One region of the Aliamphritea ceti genome, then DNA from elsewhere that is predicted to be linked to it. Evidence: predicted binding sites of a transcription regulator. Region 1 holds the regulator's gene; the other holds the start of a gene.
What was found. The regulator sigma-54, encoded in region 1, starts transcription at its own class of promoters, with help from an activator protein. The targets are predictions, from matches to a motif close to TGGCACNNNNNTTGCTNT.
Positions count from the first base shown of each region.

Region 1 (8,128 bases):
CGAACCATAGATTTACTCAGGTCTGTATGCACCCGAATTGGGAAAGCGACATTTTCAAAGACACTCATATCAGTAAAAAGTGCACCGCTCTGAAACAGCATGCCCATTTTTTCCCGCACCTTAAAAAGCTCTTTGCGGGAAAGCTTAGGTATATCGTCTTCTTCAAGCAGAATCTGCCCCTGATCAGGCTTAAGCTGACCACCGATTAAGCGCAGCAGAGTAGTTTTACCTGTACCACTGGGCCCCATTACAGCTGTAATTTTTCCCCGGGGAATACGGATATCAACATTATCAAAGATTGCCCGCTCACCACGGGCAAAGCTCAGCTGTTTAATATCAATAATACTGTCGTCAAGATAATCCATCTTAAACTCTTAAGCTTCCTGTGGTGTTTCTTCAGCAAATTATAATTCAGAACTCTACTCTGACTTCCGCAGCCTCATTTACAAGACATTAATCCCTGATAAGTAAACCCGGGGTTAATGCTGTGGCTAATCTGAGACTGCTAAAGTTGCAGTAAGTTTATGGACTGCAATTTTCCACTGAAGTTTGGCCAGTGGTTTAAACAGATACTCAGGCATATAAAAAGACAGGTACAAGGCAAGATCCCTGCAATAGGTGATACACGCAAACCGTCCGATATTCCCTGACTCTTAGCTTAAAAGCCGCAATCACATCAGCATAGCAACGAATAGCGCGCACTATACCAGAGCACTCGCCCTACCATCAAAAAAAACTCCCTGAAAAACTAATAAAATCAGTCTTCAGCTACACAGGCCTTGCACATCCGCCCGATTCTTCATTAAATATGCGGCTCATCCATTTTCATGTTCGAGTCCCTATAACAGATGCTTTTCCCTATTCTTGCTTTACTCGCCGGTTTTGTCGTACTGGTCTGGAGTGCTGACCGCTTTGTAGACGGTGCAGCGGCAACCGCAAAAAACTTCGGCATGTCGCCTATGCTAATCGGTCTGACCGTTGTTTCATTCGGCACTTCTGCACCTGAGATTCTGGTATCAGCTATGGCTTCAACCACCGGAGCCGGGGGGCTGGCAATAGGTAACGCACTCGGGTCAAATATTGCAAATATCGGATTAGTACTTGGAGTCACAGCACTCATCACTCAGCTCCCTGTTAAATCAGGCGTACTAAAACGCGAAATCCCTCTACTTCTGGGTATTACGCTGCTAGCCGGATTGGTTTTATTCGATCAGTACCTGGGGTTAACAGATGCATTAATTCTTGTCGCAGCACTTATATTCAGCCTGTTCATGTTCGCGCGCTTTCAAAAATCTGCAGAGAATGACGAGCTCGCCAGTGAAGATGAAGAACTGCCTGACATGGCAACATCTAAGGCATTATTTTGGCTGATACTAGGGTTAGCATTGCTTGCAGCCAGCTCACGGGCACTGGTATGGGGTGCTACAGAAATCGCTGTATCATTAGGCGTGAGTGATCTGGTTATTGGTCTGACAATTGTTGCAATTGGCACCAGCCTGCCTGAACTTGCAGCCTCTGTTGCCAGCGCCCTTAAAGGTCATACAGATATAGCTATCGGTAATATTGTTGGTTCAAATATTTTTAATATTGCAGCAGTTATGGCTGTACCAGGTTTTCTGGCACCAATTACATTTGATGCGGTCGTAATATGGCGAGACTATGGCGTTACGCTTAGCCTTACCGCCTTGCTGCTGGTCTTAGCTCTGTGGCAGAAGCCACCGCGTATCAGCCGTCCGGAAGGCGCATTGCTACTGGTTGGCTATGCTACATATTTAGGTGTGTTATACCAAATGAGCGTTTAAGTAATGAGTAAAACATTTAATTTTCTAGCTTCAGCGCGCCGAACGATCAACATTGAACAGGCGGCAATTGCCGATCTGGAAAAGCATTTAGACGGCGACTTTGATAACGCCTGCCAACTCGTACTCAACTGTAGCGGCAGAGTTATTGTTACCGGGATGGGTAAATCAGGCCATATCGGTAAGAAAATCGCAGCAACGCTGGCATCTACTGGCACACCGGCTTTTTTTGTACACCCAGGTGAAGCCAGTCACGGTGATTTAGGAATGATCACTCCGGACGACCTGATAATTGCATTATCTAATTCCGGAGAAACCAGTGAAGTCACTGCACTTCTACCACTGATCAAACGTATGAATGCCCCTCTGATCAGTATAACTGGTAACCCTGAATCAACACTTTCACGTTTCGCCAACGCTAATTTAAATGTTGCCGTTACCGAAGAAGCCTGTCCGCTTGGATTAGCACCTACATCCAGCACCACAGCGGCACTTGTTATTGGAGACGCATTAGCTATTGCTCTTTTAGAAGCCCGCGGATTCAGTGCAGAAGACTTTGCATTTTCTCATCCCGGAGGAAGCCTGGGACGTCGCCTGCTGCTGAAGGTTGCAGATATTATGCACAGCGGTGACGAAATACCTATGGTCAGCCCTGATACTTCACTGGATAATGCTTTAATTGAAGTAACCCGCAAACGCTTAGGTATGACAGGTATTCAAAGTGCAGACGGCAAACTTGCCGGTATATTTACCGATGGTGACCTGCGCCGAACTCTGGATCAAAATATTGACCTGAAGAACACTCCAATCAGCCAGGTCATGACCCGTGAATGCACCACAGCAGAAGCCGAAATGCTTGCCGCTGAAGCATTACAAATTATGCAAACACATAAGATTAACGCATTAATTGTACTGAATGAACAAGGAACGCCGGTAGGCGCTCTTAACATGCACGACATGTTACAGGCTGGAGTTATCTGATGCTGGCAAACATTTCTGAACAACTTATCCAAAATATGCAAAATGTTCGGCTTGCGGTATTTGATGTCGACGGTGTTCTCACAGACGGAAAATTAAACTTTCTCCCGGACGGCAGCGAAATTAAAAATTTCAATACTCTGGACGGACTTGGTATCAAGATGCTGCAGCAAGCAGGCATCAAAACAGCCATTATAACTGGCCGAAGCTCTCCCCAGGTTGAAAAACGCGCTAATTCCTTAGGTATCCATTACCTGTATCAGGGACGCGAAGATAAATTAACAGCTCTGAAAGAACTTTGGTCAGATACTGGTTTTACCCCTGACAACACAGCATATATCGGCGATGACCTGCCAGACCTGGCCGCTATTCGTGCGGTGGTTTTTGGTGCAACGGTTAATGGCGGCCATGACTTTGTGCGTCAGCATGCAGACTGGTGCACAACCCGTCTGGCCGGACAAGGCGCAGGCAGAGAGTTCTGCGAAACGATTCTTGCAGCGCAGCAGAAACTTGATGCAATCTGGGCAGAATATCTGTGATGTCACGGTCCCGACTACGCTTACTCATTGCGATACTTATTGTAGGCGTCAGTGTTTTCTACCTGGGTTGGCAAGACCCAGGGCAGAAACCAAAAAATGCTGATAACAAGCCTGCTCACCCGCAAGCAGACTATTTTATCAAGCAAAGCCACAGCAAAGATTTCAGTTCCGATGGATTCAAGACTCAGTCACTTACCTCAGAATTCATTGAACACCTGCCAGCAAAACAACGTCTGGAATTATTAAAACCTGAAATACACTTTTTCGAACTGGGTAAGCTTACTAATTCAGTTAATAGTAATCAGGGCGAAATTCCAGATCAGAGCAAGCAGATTGAATTTATCGGCAATGTGATCATCAGAGATCATCAACAGCCTGAAAAACAGCAGACGATTAATACCGAGGTTCTGACTGTCTTCACTGAAAAAAAACTTGCGAAAACAGCTTCAAAAGTCACAATATCTGACCAGTCAGGCCGAACTACAGGCGTTGGCATGCAAGCTGATTTCAACGTCAACACTGTCGAATTGCAATCCCAAGTAAAAGGGCTTCACTATGTCAATTAGCCGTATTGCAACACCTTTCATTCTACTTTCAGCTCTGTTTTCCAGCCTGGCTACAGCGCTACCTGAAGATAAATCCCAACCCATTCATATAGCTGCCGACAACGCCAACATGAATGAACTAACAGGGATAACTGTCTACAAAGGCGCAGTCAACGTTCAACAGGGCACTCTAAAAATTGAAGGAAGTACTGTCGAGTTAAAACAGGCTAACGGTGGGGTTACAAATATTAAAGCCCTTGGCTCACCCGCTCACTATGAACAAAAGCCCAATAAACAAGACCCTCTGACCCATGCCTATGGCAGTAAGCTGGATTACGATACGCTTGCAGAAGTACTGGTTATCACCGGCAAAGCTAAAGTCACTCAGGGTGGCGACGTTTTTACCGGAGACCGTATCGTATACGATATGAAAAAAAGTACCATCGAAGCCTTCAGCGACAATAAATCCTCAAACGAACGGGTAATTATGGTGATTCAGCCTAAAGCAACTCAGAGCGACACTAATTAATGAGTAGCTTAGAAGCTCTTAACCTGGCCAAGAGTTACAAAGGCCGGTCAGTTGTAAAAGATGTCTCCCTGCACATTGAACGTGGCCAGATTGTTGGGTTACTTGGCCCTAACGGCGCAGGTAAAACTACCTGTTTCTATATGATTGTCGGTTTAGTAGATGCTGACAAGGGCACTATCCAGCTCGATGGTCAGGACCTCACCAGACAAGCTATGCATAATCGTGCCCGAAAAGGCATTGGCTACCTTCCTCAGGAAGCATCCATTTTTCGGAAGCTGAGCGTTCGCAATAATATTATGGCGATTCTCGAGACCCGCCCTGAACTTAACAAACAGCAACGCGAAGAAAAACTTTCAGAGTTACTGGAAGAGTTTCACGTAACACATCTGGCTGATAGCCTAGGTATGAGCCTGTCAGGCGGTGAACGTCGGCGGGTTGAAATTGCCCGTGCGCTGGCAACCGAACCTAGCTTTATCCTGCTGGATGAACCTTTCGCTGGCGTAGACCCTATTTCAGTTACAGATATAAAAGCAACAATCAAACACCTGCAAAGTAAAAACATTGGTATTCTGATTACTGACCACAATGTTCGCGAAACTTTAGACATTTGTGAACAGGCATATATCGTCAGTGAAGGATATATCCTTGCCGCTGGCGCACCAGAAGATATACTGAGTAATCAGCAAGTGAAGCAGGCATATCTTGGCGAGCAGTTCCGTCTGTAGTTTTCACCCCTTCTTTATCTGACAGGTACAAGCAGTTATATGAAACAAGCGTTACAACTGAAGATTGGCCAGCACCTTACGATGACCCCGCAATTGCAGCAGGCGATTCGGCTGTTACAACTGTCAACGCTTGATTTGCAACAGGAAATCCAGGAAGCTCTCGACTCAAATCCAATGCTGGAAGTTGGCGAGGAAGATTCGTCCGAAAGCAATGAAGCAAAAACGGAGCACGATGCTGACTCCCCTGCCAAGCAGGAAACGACCGAAACAGTTAGCGCTGAGCCTGAAGAAACCCATGTCGCGGACAGCGACTGGAGCGAAGACATTCCAGACGAACTGGCAACTGACAGCCAGTGGGAAGACACCTTTCAGACGGCGACTCCCAGCAGCTCCACCAGCAATAACGACTTCAGTGACAGCAACTTTGAAGCTAACGACACAGCCGTTGAAACCCTTCAGGATCATCTAAATTGGCAGCTTAACCTTACGCCAATGAGCGAACTGGATCAGTTAATCGCGACGAATATCATTGATGGTATTACCCCTGATGGCTACCTGAGTATCGAACTGGAAGCGATCCACGAGCACTTTATAAGTCAGGACGACCAGTTCTTACAAGAAACTGAATTGGATGAAATTGAAGCAGTACTTCGCCGAGTACAGCAATTTGATCCACCAGGCGTTGCTGCCCGAGACTTGAGTGAATGCCTGATGCTGCAACTTAATCAGCTGCCGGCAGACACTGCTTACCTCAAAGAAACACGCAAAGTTGTCAGCCAATACCTGCCCATCCTTGGCAATCATGACTACAAATTATTAATGCGTAAAACCCGCCTGAAAGAACCTCAGTTACAGGCAGTAGTTGCTCTGATCCAGACACTTAATCCAAAACCTGGCGCCAGCATTACAACTACACATTCAGAGTATGTAATTCCTGATGTATTCGTCAGCCAAGATAAAGGTATATGGCAAGTCCGGCTAAGTCCGGAAGCATCCCCCCGCCTGCGCATAAACGACAGCTATGCAGATTTAATTAAGCGCGCAGATAACAGCCCGGATAATACCTATCTGAAAAGTCATTTACAGGAAGCCCGCTGGTTTATAAAAAGCATTCTCAGCCGTAATGAAACTTTACTCAAAGTAACCCGGGAAATTGTTGCCCGTCAGCAAGACTTCCTGGAAGAAGGCGAAGAAGCCATGCGACCAATGGTACTGCACGATATTGCCGAAGCTGTCGATATGCATGAATCAACCATTTCCAGAGTTACAACCCAAAAGTACATGCATACCCCAAGGGGTATTTTCGAACTAAAATATTTTTTCTCCAGTCACGTCAGTACCGACGGCGGTGGAACCTGTTCTTCTACTGCAATACGTGCACTGATTAAAAAACTGGTTGCAGCTGAAAGCCCTGCAAAACCACTGAGTGACAATAAGATTACTCAACTGCTGGATGAGCAGGGAATTAAAGTCGCCCGACGAACCATTGCTAAATATCGCGAGTCTTTGAACATTCCACCTTCAAATGAGCGAAAGCGTCTGGTTTAATGAAATTACGGATTATGTCCGTAATGCACTAACAAGGAGATTGCCATGCAAATCAATATTTCTGGTCACCATGTTGAACTGACAGATTCACTGAGCAACTATGTGCACAGCAAATTCAGTAAGCTGGAACGTCACTTTGACAACATCACCAATGCTCAGGTAACTCTGAGCATAGAAAAGAGCCGGCAGAAGGCTGAAGGTGATGTTCACGTAGCCGGTGGCCAACTGTTCGCGACACACGAACACGATGACATGTATGCAGCAATTGATGGCCTGATTGACAAGCTCGATCGACAGGTTATCAAACATAAAGAAAAACTTAAGAATCACAAATAGCAACGTTTCTGAAACCATATGTTAATCAAAGATCTACTCAGCCCCTCAAGAGTGCTCCACGCTCTTGAGGGCGGCAGTAAAAAACGCACCCTAGAACTCATCAGTCAAACTATCTCTCAGCAACTGGACGATCTTGAGGAAGAAGACATTTTCTCAGGCCTGATTGGTCGCGAACGCCTCGGAAGTACAGGTATTGGAGAAGGTGTTGCAATACCTCATTGCAGACTGGATAACTATAGCCAGGTCGTAGGCTGTCTTGTTCAGCTGGCCAAACCCATCGACTTTGATGCAATTGACGGCGCTCCGGTTGATTTACTATTCGTCCTGCTAGTACCGGCAGACGCCTGTGATAAGCATCTGCAGACGCTAGGTAACCTGGCCGAATTATTCAGTCAGGCAGAATTTCGCCAGCAACTGCGCAACGCACCTTCAGCTGAAGCACTGCTAGAAATCGCAACTCATTACAAGGTTGATAACTGATATGAAACTTGTGGTGATAAGCGGCCGCTCAGGGTCTGGCAAAAGCACAGCCCTCCAGGCCCTGGAAGACATTGGCTTTTATTGCATCGATAACTTGCCAGCACAGCTGTTACCACAACTGATAACCCGACCACCGGAAAAACCTAGCCAGGACGCCCCAAAGACACTGTTGGCAGTCAGCATAGATGCCCGAAACCCACTCAGTAACCTTGAAGAGTTTCCGGCAATCTTCAAAAAATTGCGGGCTAACCAACAGGTAAGCTGCGAACTTTTATACCTTGATAGCAGTGAAGAGATTCTCCTCAAACGCTACAGCGCTACGCGTCGCAAACACCCTCTTTCAGATGATCAACTCAGCTTAAAAGACGCCATCGCTTATGAGCGCGAATTGCTTAGTCCGTTAGCAGTACTCGCTGACTTACGCCTAGACACTACACGCCTCTCTCTGTATCAGCTTCGCGACAGCATCAAACTGCGCATTATGCAAAAACAGGAACAGGGGCTTTCCATACAGTTTGAGTCCTTCGGTTTCAAGCACGGCTTACCGCTGGATCTGGACTTCACCTACGATGTACGCTGCCTACCTAACCCTTACTGGCTCCCACCATTACGGGAATACACTGGCTTACAGCAACCGGTTATCGACTTC
Region 1 covers NZ_AP025282.1:1,356,597-1,364,724, reverse strand. The annotation lists gene OCU49_RS06240 (ATP-binding cassette domain-containing protein) at 1-365, opposite strand, end outside; gene OCU49_RS06235 (calcium/sodium antiporter) at 849-1,802, shown strand; gene OCU49_RS06230 (KpsF/GutQ family sugar-phosphate isomerase) at 1,806-2,780, shown strand; gene OCU49_RS06225 (KdsC family phosphatase) at 2,780-3,316, shown strand; gene lptC (LPS export ABC transporter periplasmic protein LptC) at 3,316-3,882, shown strand; gene lptA (lipopolysaccharide transport periplasmic protein LptA) at 3,872-4,390, shown strand; gene lptB (LPS export ABC transporter ATP-binding protein) at 4,390-5,115, shown strand; gene OCU49_RS06205 (RNA polymerase factor sigma-54) at 5,155-6,663, shown strand; gene hpf (ribosome hibernation-promoting factor, HPF/YfiA family) at 6,709-6,999, shown strand; gene ptsN (PTS IIA-like nitrogen regulatory protein PtsN) at 7,018-7,479, shown strand; gene rapZ (RNase adapter RapZ) at 7,481-8,128, shown strand, end outside.

Region 2 (8,128 bases), 350 kb from region 1:
AGGCCAGCTATCTCACCGGACTAACAGCGCAACGCTTTTGAAGCAGCCTGATAGCCAAACTCATAGCAAACAGAAGCCTGATCTTGAAATAAAGTATGGCAGATAAATGAGAATATCACCGGAATGGGCACAAAATCGGTGAGAAAAATACGGGATAAGTGCAAAACAGATAGAAAAAACAAGAAGAGAAAATGGCGTCCCATAGGGGGTTCGAACCCCTGTTACCGCCGTGAAAGGGCGGTGTCCTAGACCACTAGACGAATGGGACGCTGCAGATAGGAATCTCACTTCAGACGTAACCTTTAAGTACTTGTAAATAAGTAAATAACTGTTTTCTTCAGGTCATCCTAAGGACGGGGCGTATAATACCTTCACCTGATTTTTTGTCAATATCAGGAACCAAAAAAACTGCCAGAAACACCCGTTTTCAAAACATTGCCCCAAGCGGTTTGTCGGCAGACCTCAACAAACAGATCTGATAAATAAATATTATCAGATCTGGCAACGATTATTCATTAGACAGCCGTCACTGCCACAGGTAAAACTGTCAATCCGAGATACTTTTTTCGCGAGCCAAATACGAGAATAAGCAGCCATGCGAACAGCCATGCCCTTTCACCAGTTTCAACAAATCCGCCACGTTGATGAAGTTGTCGAAAAAGCCAATGACAGCTGGTGGGTTTACCGTCGTAATGTAAACCACAATGGCGCGCTGAGCACCGTTGCCCGGGTGGTATTCTTTGCCCGCTCAAAACAAGCAGTTGATCAGTGGTTAACTCAACGGGCATAAGCCTGTCAGTCAAGCTTTTCCTGCACAGTTATTCATCTTCAGACAGAACCGCTGGTCCTGTCTGCTAGTTCCCGCTGGCTGCATTCAATAAGACGCATATACTTTATGCTCAGAGCAGCCTGACCAAGACAATAAAGACAATAGCGGCTAAGCCGTTTCAGATTAAGGTTTATTATGAACGCAGATATGACGCCACTGGCAATTCGCCAGCAAATCCGCAGCGGTGAATTCGCTGGTAACACTTCAGGTTTCGCTCAGGGTTTTGTACAGGGCAATCTGGCGATCATGCCAAAAGAATGGGCAAATGATTTTCTGCAGTTTTGTCAGCTAAACCCTAAACCATGCCCGATTGTTGGCATGTCCAGCCAGCCTGGTGCATTTATGCTGCCAGATCTGGGTGAAGACCTGGATATCCGTAGCGACATTCCTAAGTACCGTATTTACGAGAACGGCGTAATGACTGCTGAAGTAGCAGACGTTAAAGATTACTGGCGCGATGATCTGGTGACTTTCGTTCTGGGTTGTTCTTTCTCCTTCGAAGAAGCACTGATTGCCGACGGTCTGGAAGTACGTAACATCACTGAAGGTGTAAACGTGCCTATGTACCGTACCAACATTGATTGCCGCAGCGCTGGCCGTTTCCACGGTACAACTGTGGTAAGCATGCGCCCAATGAAAGCGGCTGATGCTATCCGTGCTGTACAGATCTGCACCCGCTTCCCATCCGTACACGGTGCACCACTGCATCTTGGCGATCCTTCACAGATCGGTATCAGTGACATCAACAACCCTGATTTCGGCGATGCTGTCACCATTAAAGAAGGCGAGCTGCCAGTATTCTGGGCATGCGGTGTTACACCACAGGTTGCCATCGAACAGGCTAAACCAGACTTTTGCATTACCCACAGCCCAGGCCACATGTTAATTACCGACCTGCCAAATAGCCGCCTGGCCGTACTGTAATCAGGCCACACTGGAGAATAGATGATGACGTTACAACTCAACTGTGACTTAGGTGAAAGCTTCGGCTCCTGGAAAATGGGTCTGGATGAAGCGGTTATGCCACATATCGATCAGGCGAACATTGCCTGTGGCTTCCACGCTGGCGATCCGCTGGTATTGGAAAAGACCCTGAAACTAGCAAAAGAAAATGATGTAACTATCGGCGCACATCCGGGTTATCCGGATCTGGTTGGCTTTGGCCGCCGTAGCATCAAGGCATCCCCTGCTGAACTGAAAGCTATGGTGATGTATCAGATTGCTGCGATTGACGGCATGGCAGCCAGCATGGGCCTGTCACTGTTTTACGTTAAACCGCACGGCGCTATGTACAACGACATGATGGCCAATGCTGACGTACGTAAAGTCATCATGGAAGCTATTGCGTCTTACCACCGTCCGCTGGTTCTGATGCTGCAAAGCACACCGGAAGCCGAAACCATTCAGGCTGAAGCTGACGCAGCAGGTATTTCTTTGTGGTTCGAAATTTTTGCTGACCGCTGCTACGACGACGACGGCAAATTACTGGCACGCAGCAAACCCGGTGCCGTTCACACCAAAGAAAAAATGCTGGCTCAGGTTAAACAGCTTAAAGACCAGGGTACTATCACAACGGTAAGCGGCAATATCCTCAACCTGCGTGCAGATACTCTGTGTGTTCATGGCGACAACATGGATGGTGTTAACGCCATTCAGGAAATCCGCGAGATGATCAAATCATGAGTGCAGCAATGAAACTCGAGATTGCTGGCGAAAACGCCCTGATACTTTATTTCGGTGAAAAAACCGACCCTGCGGTATCAGCCAAAGTTCAGCAGGCAGTAGATGCTCTGGAAACGGCGCTCTCCGATGTGCTGATCGACATGGTGCCTTCTTACGCATCTCTGTTAGTGATCTTTAATCCATTAGCCTGCGACCATCTGGAAGTACGTCGCCGTATTCGCACAGCACTGAGCGATCAGACAGAAGGCGAAACGTCTGAAGGTCGCCTGGTGAGCCTGCCAGCTTACTACAGCACTGAATCAGGCCCGGACCTCGAAGATCTGGCTAACCGTGCCAACCTGAGCGTGGAAGAGGTCATTAAGATCCACAGTGAAATGGAATACCGGGTCTATGCCATCGGCTTTGCACCGGGCTTCGCTTATCTGGGCGAAGTAGACGAGCGCATTGCTGCGCCACGTCTTTCAACTCCCCGTCAGAAAGTCCCCCGTGGTGCAGTCGCTATTGCTGACCGTCAGACCGCCGTTTACCCGGCAGTATCTCCAGGCGGCTGGAACCTGATCGGTTTATGCCCTACCCGAATGTTCAACCCTGAAGCGACACCAAGCATGCCTGTACAGGTCGGTGACAGAATTCGCTTCCAGCCGATTGAACGTGATGAATTTCTGTCTCTGGGAGGCGAACTGTAATGAGCGGATTCAAAGTATTACAGCCTGGCCTGTTAACTCTTATTCAGGATGCCGGCCGTATCGGTCAGCACCGTATTGGTCTGACGACCGGCGGACCACTGGACAGCAATGCCTTTGACTGGGCTAACCGCCTGCTTGGCAATAACGCTAATGCAACCGCGCTTGAAGTCAGCATCGGCGGCCTGGTTATGGAAGCCCAGTGCGACACGTATATCGTTCTGACTGGCGCTGCCATGCCACTGAAAATCAACGGCACAGAACAGGAAGGCTGGTGCGCCCATAAAGTGCAGGCCGGTGACCGTATCGATATTGGCTTCTCCACTGCCGGTGCCCGTGCTTATCTGGCCGTTAGCGGTGGTTTCACTGTTGCAAAAAGCTTTACCAGTACAGCAACCGTTACCCGTGAAGGTATTGGTGGTCTTAGCGGTGAAAAACTCCAGCAAGGTGATTTCCTTCCTGCTGAAGCAGCTCCTGACCAGCAAGTGTATCGTCTGCCTGAAGCTTTCCGTCCGGATTACACCGCTGCAGTTTCACTGCGGGTTGTGACCGGTTATCAACAGGATGCTTTCAGCGATGTACAGAAACGTTTGTTCTTTAGCAGCGAATACAAGGTAACTGACCGTGCAGACCGCATGGGCTATCGCCTGGAAGGCCCACAGATTACACCATCAATTGACGGTATTCTGTCTGAAGGCATTTGTCACGGCGCGATTCAGGTACCTGCAGATGGCCAGCCAATCGTACTACTGAACGATCGTCAGACTATTGGTGGCTATCCTAAAATCGGTTCCATGATCGCCATGGATACCGCACGCCTGACCCAGTTACTACCAGGCTCAGCCGTATCTTTTGAAGAAATAAGTATCGACGCAGCACACAACCTGCGTTGTCTGGAACAGGCACGTTTCGCACGGACAGAGCCTGAAGCTCTATAAGCGAAAAAACACTGCCGGTTAAGTTGCATGCAGTATGACAAGTAACTGCATCTGACACGCCGGTAAGTTGACGTTTTACTGATATAAAAAAATGCTGATAACGGCTTACCGCTATCAGCTGTTAATAAACTTTTGGCGCTACTCAGACTGGTCAGCCAAAGCGGGCTTAAACAGCCAGCGTGACCAGCCGAAGTAGACAAAAAAGAGAGATGACCTATGGAAAATGTAGTGAATGAGGCGGCGCTGAGCCAGCAAATCGAAGATGCTCTGGTAGCCCGTAACCTGCGCGGTATGAAAACCGTTCAGCCTGCTCTGCAAACCGGTTACTACCTGCGTGCAGCGCGTATCCTCAACAAATGTAAAGGTCACGTTCTGATCGGCACCGGTTTTCCGGTCGTTGATACTTTCGAAACCGATGGCCCTGTTGGCGCTATCGCTCTTTACCGTGCGCTGGAAACCTTAGGTGCAACACCAGTCATTGTATGTGGACCACCGGTATCCCAGGCACTGATGAAAGACTTCCGTGTACACGAAATCCGTGTAGGCGAACACCAGGAACGTAAACTGGAAGCTTTCCAGGCACTGTATCACTACAATCCGGATGCCGTTCTGTCTATCGAACGCCCAGGTCAGGCTGCTGATGGCGGTTACTACAACATGCGTGGCGAAAGCATCAGCCCACGTACCGCTTGCTTCGATACCTTCATTAACAACGCTAAATGCCCAACAATCGGCATCGGCGACGGCGGTAACGAAATCGGCATGGGCAACATCACCGAAGCCCTGAAAGATCTGGACATTGTGTCTGCATCTACCCGCGTGGACGAACTGTGCATCGCAGACGTATCTAACTGGGGTGCATACGGCATCATGTCTTTCCTTAGCCTGTGGAACAACATTGACCTGCTTGAAGCAGTGAAGCCACTGGAAATTCTGGAATACCTGTCTGGTCTGGGTAGCGTCGACGGTGTAACCCGTCTGAACGAACTGACTGAAGACGGTCTGCCAATGGAAGAAGGTGAATCTGTACTGCTGGAACTGCGTAAGATCATCGGCATGGCTTAATCGCCCTTCTACTCTTAACAACGGCCGCTACTCAGCGGCCGTTTTCGTTTGGCGATACAAGCAGCTTTCTGGTCATCACTCGCAGGAGATTCAACTCTAGCCAATCCCTCCTCGCTTTTTATACTAAGCAAGCACCCAGGTAAATTCTTGCCACACTAAACAAACGCAGTCCCTGTCTTCAATACCTGTTTCGCAGGCTGTCACATAAAGTTCATACAATAAATTACTTATTTTCAAATAGTTAACAAAAGTCCTTCCTATACTTAAAGCCATGTTAAATAAAAGGACTGCTTATGAATGCGAAACTTCCGCGCTATACGCTGCACTTTGATAACGAACATCCCTACCAGGCAATTTTTATTCGCGATGATGCGCCGGTGGCAAAGTCATCGTCTGTACCCTCGCTCAAGCCAGACCCGCTAATACGTCGTATTGGTCTGGATTTTCTGCTGGCAGTAACCCTTTCAACCCTGGCTGTATTCGCCTTTAGCAACCACCCCGGCCTCTGGCCGGGCTGGCTTCAGTCCATGCTGGGCGGAGGCTTTGCACTTGGGGCAGGTTATCTCGCGGTCAAATACTACAGTCTGTTGATTGCCCTTTATCTGCTGACAATTTCAATGGCGATTGCAGCTTCAGTTATCGGATTCTTTTGGTGGATCATCTGACTAACAATACGCTGTATTCTTATCTGCAATATTACGGGCAACTTATGTAGAATCAGGCAGATGACAAGAGACGGCCAAAGCCGCAGAAAACACTCGTCACTCTCAACACTCTCTCCACGACAACGAGGCCACCATGCGCTATCTACACACTATGGTTCGGGTAAACGACCTGGACGCATCTCTGAAATTTTATTGCGATCTGCTCGGCCTGGTTGAAACCAAACGTAACGAATATGAAGGCGGTCGCTTCACTTTGTGCTTTCTGGCTGATCCTCACTATGAAGCTCACGCCCGCGAACATCAGAGTCCGCTGCTAGAGCTCACTTACAACTGGGACCCGGAAGAATACGATGAAGGCCGCAACTTCGGCCATCTGGCATTTGAGGTAGATGATATCTACAGCCTTTGCCAGAAACTGCAAGATGCCGGTGTCACTATCAACCGCCCACCCCGTGACGGTCATATGGCGTTTGTGCGCTCCCCGGATAACATCTCTATTGAGTTACTGCAAAAAGGTGAGTCACTGGCGCCAGCTGAGCCCTGGGCCTCTATGGAGAATACCGGGCACTGGTAAACACCCTGGAAAACCTGCCTGAAAAAGCCACTGCCTTCCGGTGGCTTTTTACTTTGACGGCAGCCAACCTCAAACCATCATTCGGCACAGAATTTGTGCACCCGCAAAAAACCGCACTGAAAGTGCGCAGCCATAACGCCAACCAAGGCGACTGAAGCCCACAAAATAAAAACGCATAACCAATTGATTTTTATAACAATAAAAGTAACGAATTCTTTATCTGCTCTCTCTGGCACAGTTTCTGCTATCTAAGTCCTGCTATAACAGCTTTAACTTTGAGCTTTGATAATAAGCATTCTGATGATGAAACTATGACAGCAGGCATAATGAACACCCCTATTAACTCCAGGCCATTATACTCACGGCTCTACCTATTGGATGACCAGCAAGACACTGATCAGGCGCTAATGAATGCGCTGACTCACTTAGGCTATGACATCCATCAAGCCTGCCAGCCAAACCTGCTTGCCGATCTGCAGCAGGCTTCTACTGATATTATATTTATCAGACAACAACAGCTAAGTCCCCAGCTACTCGAACAACTTAAACTGATCCAGCAATGGCAACCGGTACCCGTCATCATTTTTACCGAATCAGACCATCAGGCAACCGCTGAACAGGCTATCCTTGCCGGTGCCAGCTCATATATCGTCAGCGGCCTGCAATATAAACGTCTTGCTTCAATCATCCGCGTAGCTTGTCTGCGTTTCGAAGCGACCAAGAATCTGCAACAAAACCTGGCGCAGGCAGAACAGTCACTGGACGAAAGAAAACTCATAGAACAGGCCAAAGGCCTGGTGATGCGACATCAGAAATGTGACGAACAGCAAGCATTCATCGCCATGCGAAATATGTCGATGAGCCAAAGTATCAGCCTCGGCAAACTGGCCCGGCAACTGATTACTGCACTGGAGCACTGACACCCGCAAATCCGCAGAATTACCACTGCCCGACAATTTATTTACTTCAAGCAAAGGCGCTTAAAGAACCACTGGTATTAGCCATGGTTTTTTAAGCGCCTTTTTTCATTTTAAGGAGCCAACTATGCACGCTACTACCCGTTTTAATATTTTCTCCTGGCAGGGGAAAATGAAGATTCTGCATTGCAGCTGGATCGCTTTTTTCATTACTTTTTTTGTCTGGTTCAACCATGCTCCCCTGCTGGCAGTCATTGGTGATTCGCTAAACCTTACCCGCGAACAGATTAAAACCCTGCTCATTCTCAATGTTGCACTGACCATTCCGGCACGAGTGATCGTCGGCATGCTGACTGATAAATATGGCCCACGTAATGTCTATGCCTGCATTCTCGCCCTGGCGAGTATTCCCTGCTTTATGTTCGCACTGGCGGAAAACTTTATGGATGCCGCTATCGCCCGGTTTTTACTCGGCTTTGTCGGTGCCGGTTTTGTCGTTGGTATACGCATGGTAAGTGAATGGTTTCCAGCCAATGAACTGGGGACTGCGGAAGGTATTTACGGTGGCTGGGGAAATTTCGGTTCAGCCGCAGCCGCCATGCTACTGCCAGGTATGGCTATCTTCTTTAGCCTTGAACACTTCACAGTACTGGAAGGCTGGCGCATAGCTGTATTACTCAGCGGCTTTATCAGCCTTTGCTTCAGTGTTTTCTGGTACCTGAATGTTACCAACACACCTAAAGGCGCAACTTACTTTAAACCTAAGCAAATTGG
Region 2 covers NZ_AP025282.1:1,704,290-1,712,417, reverse strand. The annotation lists tRNA gene OCU49_RS07825 (tRNA-Glu) at 193-268, opposite strand; gene OCU49_RS07820 (hypothetical protein) at 596-790, shown strand; gene OCU49_RS07815 (putative hydro-lyase) at 965-1,753, shown strand; gene OCU49_RS07810 (5-oxoprolinase subunit PxpA) at 1,778-2,512, shown strand; gene pxpB (5-oxoprolinase subunit PxpB) at 2,521-3,198, shown strand; gene OCU49_RS07800 (5-oxoprolinase subunit C family protein) at 3,198-4,133, shown strand; gene OCU49_RS07795 (DUF4392 domain-containing protein) at 4,350-5,198, shown strand; gene OCU49_RS07790 (hypothetical protein) at 5,492-5,863, shown strand; gene OCU49_RS07785 (VOC family protein) at 5,997-6,437, shown strand; gene OCU49_RS07780 (ANTAR domain-containing response regulator) at 6,764-7,357, shown strand; gene OCU49_RS07775 (NarK family nitrate/nitrite MFS transporter) at 7,482-8,128, shown strand, end outside.
Region 2: OCU49_RS07780 (ANTAR domain-containing response regulator) is a predicted target of sigma-54. The motif match lies at 6,668-6,685, and genes of this name have one in related genera.